Regions from separate parts of the Paraburkholderia sp. XV genome, predicted to be linked through region 2. Evidence: riboswitches for the same ligand, from Rfam matches in the RefSeq annotation. Region 2 holds a riboswitch; each other region holds the start of a gene.
What was found. Region 2 has a riboswitch for cobalamin ahead of KFO72_RS27725 (TonB-dependent receptor domain-containing protein). Riboswitches for the same ligand answer to the same signal wherever they lie in the genome.
Positions count from the first base shown of each region.

Region 1: it holds a riboswitch for cobalamin, as region 2 does, so the genes downstream of both, cobG (precorrin-3B synthase) here and KFO72_RS27725 (TonB-dependent receptor domain-containing protein) in region 2, are expected to answer to the same signal.
Region 3: it holds a riboswitch for cobalamin, as region 2 does, so the genes downstream of both, cobW (cobalamin biosynthesis protein CobW) here and KFO72_RS27725 (TonB-dependent receptor domain-containing protein) in region 2, are expected to answer to the same signal.

Region 1 covers NZ_JAGUUD010000023.1:40,588-45,993, forward strand. Annotated here, with positions in the region: gene KFO72_RS14470 (cobalt-precorrin-6A reductase) at 1-728, opposite strand, end outside; gene KFO72_RS14475 (cobalt-precorrin-5B (C(1))-methyltransferase) at 725-1,825, opposite strand; gene cbiE (precorrin-6y C5,15-methyltransferase (decarboxylating) subunit CbiE) at 1,825-3,030, opposite strand; cobalamin riboswitch at 3,119-3,306, shown strand; gene cobG (precorrin-3B synthase) at 3,392-4,780, shown strand; gene KFO72_RS14490 (precorrin-8X methylmutase) at 4,773-5,399, shown strand; gene KFO72_RS14495 (precorrin-2 C(20)-methyltransferase) at 5,399-5,406, shown strand, end outside.
Region 2 covers NZ_JAGUUD010000072.1:38,976-44,381, forward strand. Annotated here, with positions in the region: gene KFO72_RS27715 (ABC transporter ATP-binding protein) at 1-660, opposite strand, end outside; gene KFO72_RS27720 (FecCD family ABC transporter permease) at 657-1,718, opposite strand; gene KFO72_RS27725 (TonB-dependent receptor domain-containing protein) at 1,725-3,707, opposite strand; cobalamin riboswitch at 3,771-4,035, opposite strand; gene KFO72_RS27730 (hypothetical protein) at 4,257-4,619, shown strand; gene KFO72_RS27735 (cell division protein ZapA) at 4,616-4,933, shown strand; RNA gene ssrS (6S RNA) at 4,998-5,179, shown strand; gene KFO72_RS27745 (EVE domain-containing protein) at 5,317-5,406, shown strand, end outside.
Region 3 covers NZ_JAGUUD010000023.1:65,024-70,429, reverse strand. Annotated here, with positions in the region: gene KFO72_RS14565 (cobyrinate a,c-diamide synthase) at 1-377, opposite strand, end outside; gene cobO (cob(I)yrinic acid a,c-diamide adenosyltransferase) at 381-983, opposite strand; gene KFO72_RS14555 (cobalamin biosynthesis protein) at 980-1,399, opposite strand; gene cobA (uroporphyrinogen-III C-methyltransferase) at 1,396-2,133, opposite strand; cobalamin riboswitch at 2,280-2,555, opposite strand; gene KFO72_RS14545 (hypothetical protein) at 2,840-3,421, shown strand; cobalamin riboswitch at 3,575-3,844, shown strand; gene cobW (cobalamin biosynthesis protein CobW) at 4,036-5,133, shown strand; gene cobN (cobaltochelatase subunit CobN) at 5,163-5,406, shown strand, end outside.

The sequences.
Region 1 (5,406 bases), on a different contig from region 2:
GTACTCCAATCTTCTTCGTTCAATGCGCGCAGCAGTTGCGCCGGACTGTCGAACGCCCGATCGACCTCGGGCAGCGCAGGACGCCGCATCATCACGACCGGCACCTTCAGTTCCCGCGCGACCTCGAGCTTCGCCTGCGTCGCCGCGCCGCCGCTGTTCTTCGTCACCAGCACATCGATGTGATTCAGCGCGAACAGCGCCCGCTCGCCGTCGATATCGAACGGGCCGCGCGCGTCGATGATGCGCGCGCGCCCGTTGCCCGGATGCGCGTCGAGACAGCGCACGATCCAGTACTGATGCGCGGGTATCTCGTCGAGATGCGCGAGCGGCTCGCGCCCCGACGTGAACAGCACGCGCCGAAGCGGTCGGATCGCATCGACCAGTTCGTTCCAGCCGCTTACCATGCGCCAGTCGTCGCCCGTTTGCGGCGTCCAGCCCGCGCGGCGCAGCGCCCAGCATGGCACGCTGGCTTCGCGGCACGCAACAGCCGCGTTCGCGCTCATTTGCGCGGCATAGGGATGCGTCGCGTCGATCACGAGCGCAATGCCTTCGCTTTCGATAAAACGCGCAAGCCCTTCGCTGCCGCCGAACCCGCCGACCCGTACTTCACACGCCAGCCCGTCCGGCACACGTCCGAGCCCCGCCAGGCTATAGACATGCTGCCGCCCGAGTTGCCGCGCGATCTGCAATGCGTCGCCCGTGCCGCCGAGCAATAACAGACGTTTCATCGCGCCACCCCGATGATGTTGCCCTGCCGGTCGATCGCAAACATCTCGACTTCGACCGACGCGGGCACGATGTCGCGCGCCACGTCGCGCGCGCGTGCGCAGACGATATCGCCGAGCGGCACGCCTTTTTTCCGCGCCATCGCAAGCGCTTCCTGGCTCGTGTTCGCGCCGACGATAGCGGCCTGCAACGCGGCGTCGCTCGCGGCATGTTGCGCCGACCACGCGGCGAGTTGCGGCAAGTCGATGCTCGAATGGCGGCTGTGCAGATCGAGATGCCCCGCCGCGAGTTTGCTCAGCTTGCCGAAACCGCCGCACATGCTGAGCTTGTCGACGGGCGCGCGCTTCAGATGCTTGAGCACGGCGCCCGCGAAGTCACCCATTTCGATCAGCGCAATATCGGGCAACCGGTAGTAAGCGCGCATGGCGTCCTCGCTCGCATTGCCCGTGCACGCGGCGATATGCCGATAGCCGTTGGCGCGCGCAACGTCGATGCCCTGATGGATCGACGCGATATACGCCGAGCACGAGAACGGCCGCACGATGCCCGTCGTGCCGAGTATCGACAGCCCGCCGACAATGCCGAGACGCGGATTCATCGTCTTCTGCGCCAGCGCCTCGCCGTTCTCGACGCCTATCGTCACTTCGAAGCCGCCCGCGTAACCATGCTCGGCGGCCAGTTCGTTCAGATGCGCGGTCATCATCTGACGCGGCACCGGGTTGATGGCCGGCTCGCCGACGGGGAGCGTGAGGCCCGCGCGCGTCACCGTGCCGACGCCCGGCCCCGCATGAAAACGCACGCCGGGTTGATCGGCGAGACGCACGCGCGCGAACACCACCGCGCCATGCGTGACGTCGGGATCGTCGCCCGCGTCCTTGACGGTGCCCGCTTCGGCGCCGCCTTGGCCGCCGTCGATCAGGCGGCAGAACACGAGTGGCATCGGCACGTGCTGGCCTTTCGGCAGCACGATTTCCGCGACATCGCTCGCCACGCCCGACAGCAGCAAACGCGCCGCCGCCAGCGACGTCGCCGTCGCGCAGCTTCCCGTCGTGTAGCCGCTGCGCAGCGGCGCGGGCTGTTCGGGCGTTTCGTCGCGCATCACGGTTTGCGGGTGTCGAGTAGCGTGATCGGCAGCGCGGCGCGCCACGTCTCGAAGCCGCCCAGCGGCTGCGCTTCGGCGAGCGCGATACGCGTCAGCGTGCCGCCATTCTGCGCGCGCCACACGACGAGCGCCGCCTCGCCTTCGAGCGTGACGGCGTTCGCAATCAGCCGCCCGCCTTGTTTCAGCGCGCCCCAGCAGCCGTCGAGCACACCCTGCGCGGTCACGCCGCCGCCGATGAAAATGGCATCCGGCGCGGGCAGGCCATGCAGTGCGTCGGGCGCCTTGCCAGCGACCAGTTGCAGCCCCGGCACGCCGAGCGCGTCGCGATTGTGTTCGATGAAACGCTGACGTTCGCCGTTCGCTTCGATGGCTATCGCGCGGCAACTGGCGTGCGCGCGCATCCATTCGATGCCGATCGATCCACAACCCGCGCCGACGTCCCACAGCAGTTCGCCAGGCGCTGGCGCGAGGCGTCCGAGCGTCAGCGCGCGCACGTCGCGCTTGGTGAGCTGGCCGTCGTGACGATAGGCGTCGTCGGGCAGCCCGGGGGTCAGCGCGAGCCGCGGCGCGTCCGGTGCATCGCGCCGGCAGTCGAGCGCGATCAGGTTCAGCGCCGCCGACTCTCCAATCGACCAGTCGTGCGCGCGCGCGTCGACGATGCGTTCGGACGCGCTGCCCAGATGTTCCATCACGATCATGCGCGTCGCGCCGAAGCCGCGTTCGACGAGCCACGCGGCCACGGCGGCGGGCGTCGCGCCGTCAGCGCTCAGCACGAACACGCGCGCGCCATCGTGCAGATGCATCTGCAACGCGGCAAGCGGCCGGCCGACCAGCGACACCGTCGCCACATCCTGCAACGCCCAGCCGAGACGCGCCGCCGCAAGCGATACCGACGACGGCGCGGGCAGCACGCGCAATTCGTCGGCGGGAACGAGGCGCGCGAGCGTCGCGCCGACGCCGTAGAACATCGGATCGCCGCTCGCCAGCACGCACACGGGCGTGTCGCGCCGCGCCAGCACGGGCGCGATGTCGAACGGATGCGGCCATGGCTCGCGCGCGGCGGACAGGCACACGGGCAGCATCGCCAGATGCCGCTCGCCGCCATAGATCACCGACGCGTCGATCAACGCGCGCCGCGCCGTTTTCCCCAGGCCGGCAAAACCGTCATCGCCCATTCCCACTACGGTCAGCCACGCTGACATGCGTCGATCCTCATCTGCTTGCTGTACTGAAAACGCTGCTGCGGGCCGTGTTTCAAGGCTGCGGCATCGTTGTGCTGTTCGAAAAAAGGCATAATACCCGTTCGCCGGTGCCTTTCGGGGCCTAAGAGGGAACACACATCACTGCGATGACCGTGACTGCCCCCGCAACTGTATGCAGCGAGTCCACGCCAATTTGCGCCACTGGTGATACCGGGAAGGCCCGGCGTGTGCAGCGACCTGTGAGTCAGAAGACCTGCCGGCCAACAGTTCGTGCCAGCCAACATCGGGCGGGGTGTACCGATGCCGAGCCGCTCTCCTTCGAGATGCCCGGGCCGTCGCGCGACGTAAACCCCGTAATGTCTTGAGCCACGCTTTCCATTCGTCCGACGCTTCCGCCTTGCGCCCTTCGGCTTGTCCGGGGCTGTTGCGCATCGTGCCCGCGCTCGACGGCGGCCTGTGCCGCGTGAAGCTGGCGGGCGGCGAATTGAGCGCGACGCAGGCACTCGCCATGGCCGGGGCGATCGACGAACACGCGTCGGGTGTCGTCGACATCACGAATCGCGCGAATCTGCAGTTGCGCGGCGTGAAGCGCGGCCATGAAGCTGCGCTCGTTGCAGCGCTGCTCGACGCGGGGCTCGGACCGCAGAACGCCGAGCATGCATTCGCCGACGACGTGCGCAATGTGATGGTCAGCCCGGTTGCGGGCCGCGACGCAAACGCGTTATACGACACGAGCGCGCTAGCTGGCGATCTGCTGACGCTGCTGCAAGGCGACACACGGTTCGCCGCGCTTTCGCCGAAATTCGCGCTGATGCTCGACGGCGGCGAGCGTCTGATGATGCTCGATCATCCGCACGACATCTGGTTTTCGGCGATGCCGCAGCGCGACCGTCCGGACGTGCTGTTCGCAATCGGACTCGCTGGCTGTCCGCCCGTTACGACGGACCATGACAGCGCTTTGGCCGCCGTCACGGCTACGGATCTTGCGACGTTCACGCAAGCGCTCGTCCACACGTTCCTCGACCTCGCCGCGCCGGACGATGCCCGCATGCGCGACCTGCTCGCCGCGCATTCCATCGAGAACATCATCGGGCACGCCGAACGCAGGAGCGGTGTGAGCCTGCTGCGCGACGCGTCGATCCGAGGCTGGCGCCGGGAACCCGCCGATGCCGAGCGACGGCTCGGCGCGCATCGGCAAAACGACGGACAGCGCTGGCATGTCGGCGCGCAGCCCGCGTTGGGCCGCATGAACAGCACGACGTTGCGCGGCCTCGCCGAACTCGCCGGCGGCAATGCGCGCGCGACGCTGCGCATGACGCCGTGGCAAAGCGTGCTGCTCACCGACATCGACACGGTGAACCTCGACGCAACGTTACGGAAGCTCGAAGCACTCGGCCTCGCCACGACCGCTGACAATCCGCTGACCCGCGTGATCGCATGCGCCGGCTCGGCCGGCTGCGCGAAGAGCCAGGCGGACACGAAAGCCGACGCACTAAAACTGGCCGCACAGGTACCCGAGCATACGCAAGTGCATCTCAGCGGCTGCCCGCGTTCATGCGCGGCGGCGCATCGCGCGCCCTACACGCTGCTCGCGGCAGCCGACGGCCATTACGACCTGTATCACACACACGACCCGCGCGAGTCCAACGGCTTCGGCCGATGCATCGCGCGCGGTCTGACGATCGACGAAGCGGCGGATGCACTGAACGCGTCCGCCCTTCCCCCAACTGATGAGCCATTCGATGCTTGACTACATCCGCGACGGACAGGAAATTTATCGCCAGTCGTTCGCGACGATACGCGCGGAAGCGGACCTGTCGCGCATTCCCGCCGACCTCGAAAAGCTCGCCGTGCGCGTGATCCACGCGTGCGGCATGGTCGATATCGCCGGCGACCTGCGCTTTTCGGACGGCGCGGGCCGCGCGGGACGCGAGGCGCTCGCCAGCGGCGCGCCGATCCTCTGCGACGCGCGTATGGTCGCCGAAGGCATCACGCGCGCGCGGCTTCCCGCGCACAACGACGTGATCTGCACGCTCGCCGATCCGTCCGTGCCCGGGCTCGCGCGCGAGATGAACAACACCCGCTCGGCGGCGGCGCTCGAACTGTGGCGCCCGCGCCTGCAAGGCAGCGTCGTCGTGATCGGCAATGCGCCGACCTCGCTGTTTCATCTGCTCGACATGCTCGACGGCGGCGCGCCCCGCCCGGCGCTGATTCTCGGCTTCCCGGTCGGCTTCATCGGCGCCGCGGAGTCGAAGGCGATGCTCGCCGCCAATAGCCGCGGCGTGCCGTTCGTCGCCGTGCAGGGCCGGCGCGGCGGCAGCGCGATGGCGGCGGCTGCCGTGAACGCGCTCGCATCGGAGGACGAATAATGGCCGA
Region 2 (5,406 bases):
GTGCGTCGCGAACCGCCGCGCGAGATTCAGATCGTGGCACGAGAACATCACTGTACGCCCGCCGCCGCGCGCCCATCCGCTCAATGCTTCGAGACAGTCGATCTGATGATGCAGGTCCAGATGCGCGAGCGGCTCGTCGAGCAGCAGCAGCGGCGCGTCCTGGCACAGCACGGCCGCGAGCGCGACGCGCTGCCGCTCGCCGCCCGACAGTGACAGCACGTCGCGCGCAGCGAAGTCCGCGAGACCGAGCGCATCGAGCGCCGCATGCGCGGCGGCGCGATCCTCGTCGCGCTCCCAGCCCCATCCCGCGAGGTGCGGAAAACGGTTCAGCAGCACGATATCGAGCACGCTCGCGCTGAACGCATCGTGCGATGTTTGCGGCATCAACGCACGGCGCTGCGCGAGGCGCGCGAGCGGCCATGCGTTCACCTGCATTCCGTCCAGTTCGATGTGTCCTTTCGCTGGACGCACAAGACCCGCGAGCGTCGAGATGAGCGTCGTCTTGCCCGCGCCGTTCGGACCGGCGATGCACCAGACTTCACCTGGATAGAACGTGTGCGTGAAGTCACCCAGCAAGGTGCGCGAGCCGGCCCGCAAGGTCAATTGGTCGGCATGCAGGGTGGCATCGGCGCTTGTGTCTGCGATCATGCGTGCGTTCATGCGCGCCTCCGTCGAAGCAGCATCCACAGGAACACGGGCACGCCGATCAACGCGGTGATGACGCCGACGGGCAACTGCGCGGGCGCGATCACCGTGCGCGCGACCAGATCGGCGCCCATCACGGCAACGCCGCCGCCGAGCGCGGCTGCGGGCAGGAGCATCCGTTGATCGTTGCCGAACGCGAGCCGCAGCATGTGCGGCACGACGAGCCCGACGAAGCCGATCGTGCCGCCCGTCGTCACGGCAGCGGCGGCGGCGAGCGACGCGACCAGATAGACGCGCAGCCGCGCGCGCATCACGGGCACGCCGAGCGCTTGCGCCGCGGCGTCACCACGCAGCAGGACATTGAGTTGCGGCGCGATGGGCACGATCGCGAGCAACGCGATGCACAACGCAGCGAGTGCGAGCCACGGCGCGCCGCCGCCGTTCAGATCGCCCGTCAGCCAGAACAGCATGCCGCGCAGGCGGCTGTCGGGCGCGACCGTCAACAGCAGCGTAATCACGGCGCCCCACCCGGCCGCGATCACCGCGCCCGTCAGCAGCAGACGCGGCGATGCGTCCTGCGGCTCGCCGCGCCACAGCGCGCCGCGTGCAAGACCGAGCACCAGCAGGATCGAGACGAACGCTCCGGCGAACGCCGATGCATCGACGATCCACCACGCGCAGCCCGCCATCATCGCGACCAGCGCGAAGCTCGCCGCGCCGCCCGACACGCCGAGCACATACGGCTCGGCCAGCGGATTGCGCAGCAGCACCTGAAGCAATGCGCCCGCGAGCGCAAGCAACGCGCCGCAACCGAAGCCGGCGAGCGCACGCGGCAGGCGCAGCGTGCGAACGATCTGCGTGGCGAGATCGGACGATGCATCAGGCGACGGCAGCAACGCATCGAGCACGCGCGACGGCGCGACGCTCACGCTGCCGAGTGCGAGCGACGCCACGAAGACCACGAGCGCCGCGATGCCGAGCGCCGTCCAGATGGCGAGCGCGCGCTTCGCACTCATGCCGCGCGCGAGCTGGACCGGTCGGGGTTGCGGCTGACGTTGCACGAGTCCGCTCATCGCGCGTTATTGCTGCTGCCAGCCGAGCGTGAGGTAGGCGCCGCGCCTTGGCGTGTTGTACGTGTAGGCGAGTTCATAGTCCTTGTCGAAGAGATTCTGGATTTGCGCGGCCACGTACCATGACTTCGTGATGTTATAGCGCGCGGACAAGTTCACGATGCCATACCCGCCGAGCACCGTGCCGCCGTCGTCGCGCTCGCCGCTCACGAGCCATTCGCCGCCCACCCGCCAGCTGCCGAGATTGCGGTTCGCGGCGAACGACGCGAAATGACGCGCGCGACGGTTCAGGTCGGTATGCGTGTCTTCATCGACGGGATTCTGGAACGTCACGGCCGCGCGCACGTCGGTTTTGCCCACATGGCCCTGCCACGATCCTTCGATGCCCTGCACTTTCGCATGTCCCACGTTCTCCGCGACGTAGATGCCCGGCGTGGTCTGCACATAGTCGATGAGGTTCGTATAGCGCGTCTGGAATGCCGTGAGCTTCAGCAGGCCGAGCGCGTCGGATGCGTACTGTAGTGCAGCTTCGACGGAATGGCTGTGCTCCGGTTGAATGAGCGGATTGCCGCTGTACGGGTAGTACAGATCGTTGAAGCTCGGCGCGCGAAACGCATCGGACCAGCTTGCAGTCACCTTCCAGTGCTCGTTGAAGTCGTAGCCATAGCCCAGATAGTAACTGTTGGCTCCGCCGAAATCCGAGTACTGGTCGCGCCGCAGGTTCGCCTGGACCTGGCTGTTGCCGAAGCGCCCCGTGTAGCCCGCGAATACCGAGTTCACGTGACGCGCGGGCGCGCTGTACTGATTCGAGTCGAGCGTCTGGTCGAGATGCTCGTAGCCCAGTTGAAGCTTTTGATCGCGCGAAAACGTAAAGTCGTTTTGCCACGTGTACTGCCGGTTGTCCGAATCGTAGCGGTATAGGTAGTCGCCGTTGAGCGACGTGTTGCTGCGATCGTTGCCTGTCGCGACGACGAAGCGCGTGGTCCACCAGTCGGTGAGCTTGCCGTTCGCGAAGGCTGACGCCGTCTGCACCTTGCTGTGCAGATTGTTGAGATCGGTGGGCAGACCGAAGGGATTGTCGAAGCTGTCGTTGCCGTTCGACTGAAAATAGCGCAGGCCGATGTCCCACTGGTCGTTGAGCTTGTGGCGCAGCGACGCGCTCACGCTCTCGTTGAAGTAACCGTTTGCGTTCGGATTGACGGGCGCGAGCGCCGGGTCGATCGACGAAAAACCGTCCGTCTTCGCGCGCGCGAGTGTGACGCTGAAGGTCGTGCGGCCGTCCTTGTCGAGTGCACCGTCGACGCCCGCCGCCTGGCGTTGCGTGTGATAGCTGCCGTACTCGACGTCGAAGTGAAAACGCGGCGGATGATTGCCGCCGTCCTTCGTGAACACCTGCACTACGCCGCCGATCGCACCCGATCCGTACAGCGCCGACACGTTGCCGTTGACCACTTCGACGTGATCGATCTGGTCGAGCGGAATCTGTTCGAGCTGCGCGTTGCCCTGGCTCACCGAGTCGACGCGCACGCCGTCGATCAGCACGAGCGATTGCGTCGCCGACGCGCCACGCAGAAAGAGACTCGACGTCGCGCCTGGCCCGCCGTTTCGCACGATCTGCGCGCCGGGCGCGAACTGCAGCAGTCCCGGCAAATCGCGCGCGCTGCTGTCCGCGATGTCCTGCGCGTCGAACAGCGTGGTCTGCGGAATCGCGTCGGCGAGGCGCTGCGCGCGACGGTCGGCTGTCACCACGATGGGCGACAACGTCGCCGGGATCGTCTTTGACGACATGTCGGTCGAGCCGTTGTCCGATCGATCCGTGGATGTGGCGGATGGGTTCGCCTCGTCGGCCGTCTGCGCGCCTGCGGCGAGCGGGACTGAAGCGAAGGCGATCACGGCGAGCGCAGCAAGCGGCGCGCGTGTGAAGTGTGGGCACAGCGGGCGCGGAAACACCTGGCGCAGATACGCCGGGTGGACAAACACGGAGGTGAGCATCGAAAGAGTCCTGTGGGCCTGTGCGCGGCCCGCTCCTCGTGGGCCGATGCCTGTACAAGGAGCAACACCCTCCTTGCCTCCGGCCGGTATCCGGGCTGACGACTGGCCGACCCGCCTTCCCACGCAGCATGCGCAGTGGCGCTTCGCACGGCATCGGCTCTCATGGATGGCTCGACGCGTGCATGGGTCGACCTGCAGGAACTGCGGTCGTTGTACCGTTGCGAGGACAGCGCAGGTTGGCTCGTCCGGGCGGACTTCGCTCCCTGCTTCCCGTTTAACTGCGCGCGGCGCGATACCGCGCGCGGGCACCAGAGTGCCGCAAGTTTAGAAGTGGCGCACACACGCGTCAAGAAACGCGGGGACGGCGCAGGGACGACGAGGGTGGACTGTTAGAAAGAGTCCCTTTTTCAAGGGTAAAAATGCGTGAATCGCGACGACACACCTGGATAATGCGGCATTAAAGCGCTACTGTTACGTCTCGAAACGAGACAAATGCCCGAGCGTGCGACATTCCGCGCTAGAATGCCATGTCTTTAGAGGACGCAGCACATGCTCACCGAACTCGAAACACTGTCACAGAACATCGGCCGGCTGATCGAGATCAGCCAACGCTACAACGAAGCGCGCCTCGCACTCGAAGAACAGCTCGCACAAGCGCGCGCCGAATGCGAAGCGACCCGCGTAGAACTCGAACAGACCCGCGAAGAACGCGCCGCATTGCAAGCGGAGCGCGATGCGCTGTCCGCGAAGATCGACGACGCCCAGGTGCGTCTGAACGCCATCCTCGAGAAGCTGCCGCGCGCTCGCGGTCATGAGCCCGACAATCAACTCGATCTCCTCGCGCCCGAGCAGCAGGTGCAGGCCAATCACGACGCGAACAACGACGCGACCCGCCACGGAGAAAACGCATGACCACGAAGCAGATCGAAGTGTCGATCCTCGGCCAGCCCTATCGTCTCGCCTGCTCGCCGGAAACGGAAGCGGCGCTGCTCGAAGCGGTGGCGCGTGTCGACGCCGAGATGTCGAAGATCCGCTCCAACAGCAACGTACGCGGCCAGGACCGTATAGCGGTGATGGCGGCATTGTCGCTGGCATCGGAACTGCTTAGGTTGCAAGCCAGCGTGCGACACGGAGAATCATTTCCCGCCGAAGAAATCCGGCGTACAATGCACCAGATGAATGAGCAGCTGGGCACTGTGATTCAACAGTACAGCAGCGTGCAGTAAAGAAAATTCTGGTGGGCTTGATTGTTTCGCGGTCGGGCTCATGTTGTAGAGCAAACGTTTTAAAGCTTCCCTGCCTGGTTCGCCAAGGTCATATATTCCTTGAACCAATGCTATGTGCACGGTTGCGGAAATTTGTAGCACGGGTGTGCGCGTCACTCTGTCTGATGTACCCGAAGTGCTGCTAACTGCGACCAATTCTGAACCTCAGGTTCAGGATGCCGGCCTAGCGGCTAAGGCGGGGACCCATACGAACGGCATCGGACTTTGTCCGGTGCCGTTTTTCTTTGGGCGCGCGCTTTGTGCAGATTGGCGCGCTCCGCGTTGCAAGCCGTTTGAAGCAGTTCGACGAAGACCTTCCTTTTATCTCACGTTCAATCCGACTCATGCGCTACTGGCTGATGAAGTCCGAACCGGACGAAGCGAGCATCGACGATCTCGCGAATGCCCCGCAACGCACGCTGCCCTGGACGGGC
Region 3 (5,406 bases), on a different contig from region 2:
CCGAACGTCTGCGCCATTGCTTTTGCCGAGATCACGGCGGCAACGGGCACCCTGAACTTCGCGGCGAGGTCGGCGCTGCTCGGCGTGCCGTCGAACAGGCCCATCACGCCTTCGATCAGAATCAGATCGGCTTCGCGTGCGGCCTGCGCGAGCAACGCACGGCACGCGCGTTCGCCGACCATCCACAGGTCGAGCGACAAAACGGGCGCGCCGCTCGCGTGCGCGAGGATCATCGGGTCGAGGAAATCCGGGCCCGTCTTGAACACGCGCACTTCACGCCCCATCCGCCGGTGATGCCGCGCAAGCGCGGCCGTCACCGTCGTCTTGCCCTGGCCCGACGCCGGCGCGCTGATGAAGAGAGCGGGGCACGCGGGCATCGTTCAGAACTCCACGCCGCGTTGCGCTTTCACATGCTGCTCGCGGTACGGATGCTTGACGAGGCGCATCTCGGTGACGAGATCGGCGGCGTCGATCAGCGCGTCGGGCGCGTGGCGGCCCGTGATGACGACATGCAGCATCTGCGGCCGCGCGTTCACTACGTCGAGCACTTCGTCGAGCGGAAGATATTCGTACTTCAGCACGGTATTCAGCTCGTCGAGAATCACCATCTGGTATTCGCCGCTTTCGATCATGCGGCGTGCCTCGTTCCAGCCCTTGCGCGCCGTCGCCATGTCGGCTTCGCGGTCCTGCGTGTTCCAGGTGTAGCCGTCGCCCATCGTGACGAAATCGCAATTCGCCTGCGCGCCGAGAAAATCGCGCTCGGATGTATGCAGCGCGCCCTTGATGAACTGCACGACGCCGAGTTTCATGCCGTGGCCGAGCACGCGCACGGCCATGCCGAAGGCCGCCGTCGATTTGCCCTTGCCCGTGCCCGTGTTGACGATCAGCAGCCCCTTCTCGACGTTGGCCTGCGCCTGCTTCTTTTCGTGGCCTTCGCGGCGGCGCTGCGTCATGCGTGCATGCGATTCGGGATCGGTCTTCATCGGTGTTCCTTGATTCTGGTTGTGTCGGTGGAAGGAGGGTGTGCGGCAGCGCACGCGATAGCGACAGTCACGCCGCCGCTCGCCTGTTTGCGCACGAGCAGTTCGCCGCCTGGCGCGGCGAGCAGCGCGCACGGCTCGCAAACGCCGTCGACGCCGAGATGCGCGCGCACATGCGGCGATGGGGCGACCGGTGCATCGAGCGCGGCGATGGCCGCGCGCGTGAAGGTTTGCAAAGGCAGCGCGTGCCGTGCGCAGAATGCGATGAGTCCGGGCTCGCCGGCTTTCGTATCGACGGAAGCAACCGCTGTCAGCGCCGCGAACGGCAGCGTGCCGCCAAGCGCGTCGCGCACGGCGGCTTCGATCTGTTCGGCCGATACGCCGCGCCGGCAACCGATGCCCGCGATCAGCGCCTTCATGGCTTGAGCATGGCATCGACGGGCGCCGCGAGCGACGCGACGCCGCCGATCACGACGATCGACGGTGAACCGAGCTGCGCCTGCGCGACGCGCTGCACGAACTCGCTCAACGTCGCGCGGACATGGCGTTGCTCGGGGCGCGTCGCCGATTCGATGGCGGCGCAGGGCGTGTCGGGCGGCATGCCGGCGCGCAGCAGCGCGTCGACGATCTCGTTGAGCCGCCGCATGCCCATGTAGATGACGAGCGTCATGTGGGTGGCGGCGAGCGCGCGCCAGTCCGCCTCATGCTCGCCCGCGCCGTGGCCGGTGACGAAGATCACGCCCTGCGCGTGGTCGCGATGCGTGACGGGAATGCCGACGGCAGCGGGCGCGGCGATGCCCGCCGTGATTCCGCTGATGATTTCGACGTGAATGCCTGCGGCCTGCAGCGCCTGTTGCTCTTCGCCGCCGCGGCCGAACACGAATGGGTCGCCGCCCTTGAGCCGCGCGACGCTGCGGCCCGCGCGCAGATGATCGAGCATCGTCGCGACGATTTCGGATTGGGGTGTGGATTGCTGTCCGCCGCGCTTGCCGACATGGACGATCTGCGCGTCGCCGCGCGCGAACTGCAGGACCTCGGGATTGACGAGATCGTCGACCAGCACGACGTCGGCCAGCGCGAGCGTGCGCGCGGCTTTGAGCGTCAGCAGTTCGACGTCGCCGGGGCCGGCGCCGATCAGCCAGGCGCGGCTCATGGCGAGGAGGGCGCCGCTGCACGGGCAGGCGCTTGAATGTGACAGGTCATGCGATGTTGCTTGTGACGCGCGACGGCTGCTCGAGCCGGTGCCGCGCGTGGGCGCTAGTATCCGTTTCCCGCGGTTCCAGCGAATGGCGATGAGATTCTCGCCCCCTTGCAACTGGCCGGTATCCGGGCTGGCGGCTCATCGCGTTCGCCTTCCCACCTGCGGATGGCAGGCAGTGGCCTTGAACGCACTGCGCGAAACATGCTTCATTCCGCTCGCCGCGTGACCGTTGCGGGGACAGCACAGGCTTGGCGGCTTCATGCTTCGCGTGGTTCGCCCGTGTTGCGGCCGCGATGTGAAGGCGCTTCCCTGTTTCCCGTTTAACCCCGCCGGCCTTCGAGCCAGCGCGGGGCACCAGATGCGCCGATACGATAGCACACACGCCCTGCGGGCGGGCGGCGCGGGACCGTGCGACGGGCTCGCCCGACGACGATTCCCACCGTGTTCCAAGAAGTTCGAAAACTGTTTTCAAGTGTTGTCGGTAGTAAATCCTAAGGGCGGTCATTTATAGTGACCGGAAGTGGAATGACCGTTTTCCCGGTATCAAATATCGGATACCTAATTAAATTTCACGCCAATCCGGATTAGCGGTGCCGGGCACCGCTTTTGACTGCATCTGCCGTCGAACCGGCAGATTAACTTTAGGGAGAAAATCAACATGAAAATAACAGCGATTGCGTCGGTATTGCTGGCGGCCATGCTCACGGCGACCTCAGTGCAAGCCGCAGACTCGCTCGCACGGGACGCGGATAAGCTCGTGGAAGCGGCGCCGCCCGTGCACCTGAAGGCGCGCATCATCGCCATCGACGCAGGCGCCCGCGCAGTCACGCTGAAGGGCGAGGACGGCATTGAGGTCACGATGCTGGTGGACGGCAAGATGCCCGGGTTCGACAAGCTGCGCGTAGGCGACAAGGTCGACGTGCTGTACAAGAATGCACTGCTCGTCCAGGCCGAAAAGGTCGACCCCGCCGGCAAGGGCATCCGTGAGCGTGTCGATGCGCAGGTGACGGTGCGCGGCTCGGACGGCCGGGACTCGCTGCATCAGGTCGAAACGCTGTCCACCGTGCAGAAGATCGACCCGGCGAAACGCCTGCTCACACTGCGCGGTGTCTACGAGACGCAGGTCATCAAGGTCACGCCGGATTTCGACCTCAAGGATCTGCACGTCGGCGACACGATCCACGCGGTTTTCGTCTCGGCGACGGCTATCGAAGTCACGCCGCAAGCTACTGCGCACTAATTTCACACTCAGTCTCCACTGAGTCGTGCCTCTCCACGGCTGTCGCAGGGCGGCAGCCGGCGGACCCTCTCTTTTGCGATCCACGCAACCGAACGACGGCATCGGCCAACCCTGATGTCGTCGTCTCACCTTGACGCTACCTGCCGCCGGGCCTAAACTCGCACGCACTCTGGTGCTCGCGTGCGCTCTCTGCGCGCGCAGTTAAACGGGAAATAGCGGGCCGTGCGCACAGCCGCCGGCCAAACTATGCTGCTCCCCGCAACGGTAGGTGAAGGCATCGCGCAGACGATGCAGAGCCGGCCTCGCTGCATGTGCGTCCAATAGCGGCCCATGCAGACAATCCACTGCGCGAAAACGCTCGCGCGGGAAGGAGAGGCGGCGCTTTCATCAGCCCGGATACCGGCCCGAGAAAACGACGCCATGCTGCGGGGATGCGGCACCGTGTCGACTGTTCCTCATGCGTCGCAGTGCGTTTGCGCGTCCGGTCGTTCGGCTGGCGCGAGCGCATGCGGCGCCGTTTTCGTCCCCGTGTATCACTGAAGACCTCGCAAAAGCGTGCCGGACGGCGCGCAACGTCGAAGTCACTCGAACCTGTTTCGAGCAACGGAGCCATCATGCAGACACAGATGCGCAAGATTCCGGTGACGATCGTCACGGGCTTTCTCGGCAGCGGCAAAACGACGTTGATGCGTCACATTCTTCAGCACGCGGGCGGCCTGCGCATCGCGGTGATCGTCAACGAGTTCGGCGAGCTGGGCATCGACGGGGAGATTCTCAAGGGCTGTGGCATCGGTTGCGATGAAAACGGCAACGAAACGGAAGGCCAGCTATACGAGCTTGCCAACGGCTGCCTGTGCTGCACCGTGCAGGAAGAGTTCTTCCCCGTCATGGAGCAACTGGTGGAGCGGCGCGACCAGATCGATCACGTGCTGATTGAAACGTCGGGCCTCGCGCTGCCGAAGCCGCTCGTACAGGCCTTCAACTGGCCGTCCATCAAGAACAGCTTCACCGTCGATGCCGTCGTGACGGTCGTGGACGGTCCGGCTGTGGCCAGCGGTCAATTCGCCGAAGACCCCGTCGCCGTCGATCAATTGCGCAAGGCCGATCCGAATCTCGACCATGAATCGCCACTGCATGAACTGTTCGAAGACCAGTTGTCGGCCGCCGATCTCGTGATTCTCAACAAGACCGATCTGCTCGACGAAGCGCAGCAGGCGAGCGTCGAAGCCGTCATCCGCGAAGAGATTCCGCCGCAGGTCAAGGTGGTGCGCGCGCACATGGGCCAACTCGATCTGCATGCGCTGCTCGGGCTCGAATCGGCTTCGGAAGACACGATTCATCTGCGCCACGATCATCACGGTTCCGCCGACGATCCCGAGCACGCCGACCATCACCACGACGAATTCGACTCCGTCGTCGTCATGGCGCGCGCGCCTTCGCGCGAGGCGATGATCGCGGCGTTACAGCGGGTGGTCGAAGGCCACACGATCTATCGCGTGAAAGGCTTTGCCGCGTTGCAGGACGCGGCGATGCGTCTCGTGATTCAGGGCGTGGGCGGGCGCTTCGACAGCTATTTCGACCGGCGCTGGCAGGCGGGCGAACTCGACGCGTCGCCGCTGAGCCGCTTCGTGCTGATCGGCGCAGACCTCGATCAGCCGGTGCTGCAACGCGCGCTCGACGCAGCCTTGAGCGCTCAGGCGCAACAGGCTTAAGTCACCTTAAGGCACCTGAAGGCACCGCGATGCATCTGCTGCGCACCGTCCCGGGCGGCTTCGTCGACGATACGAAGGGCGTGATCCGTATCGACCAGAAGCCGGCCGATATCGTGATCCTCAGTTCCGCCGACACGACGCTGTCGCTGCTTGCGAGCGTCGTGCCGCGCCTGGGCGACGGCTTTCCGAGCGTGCGCCTCGCGAATGTCACGTATCTGCGGCAACCGGCTTCGGTGGACTTTTACCTCGACGATGTGTTGCAGCATGCGCGCG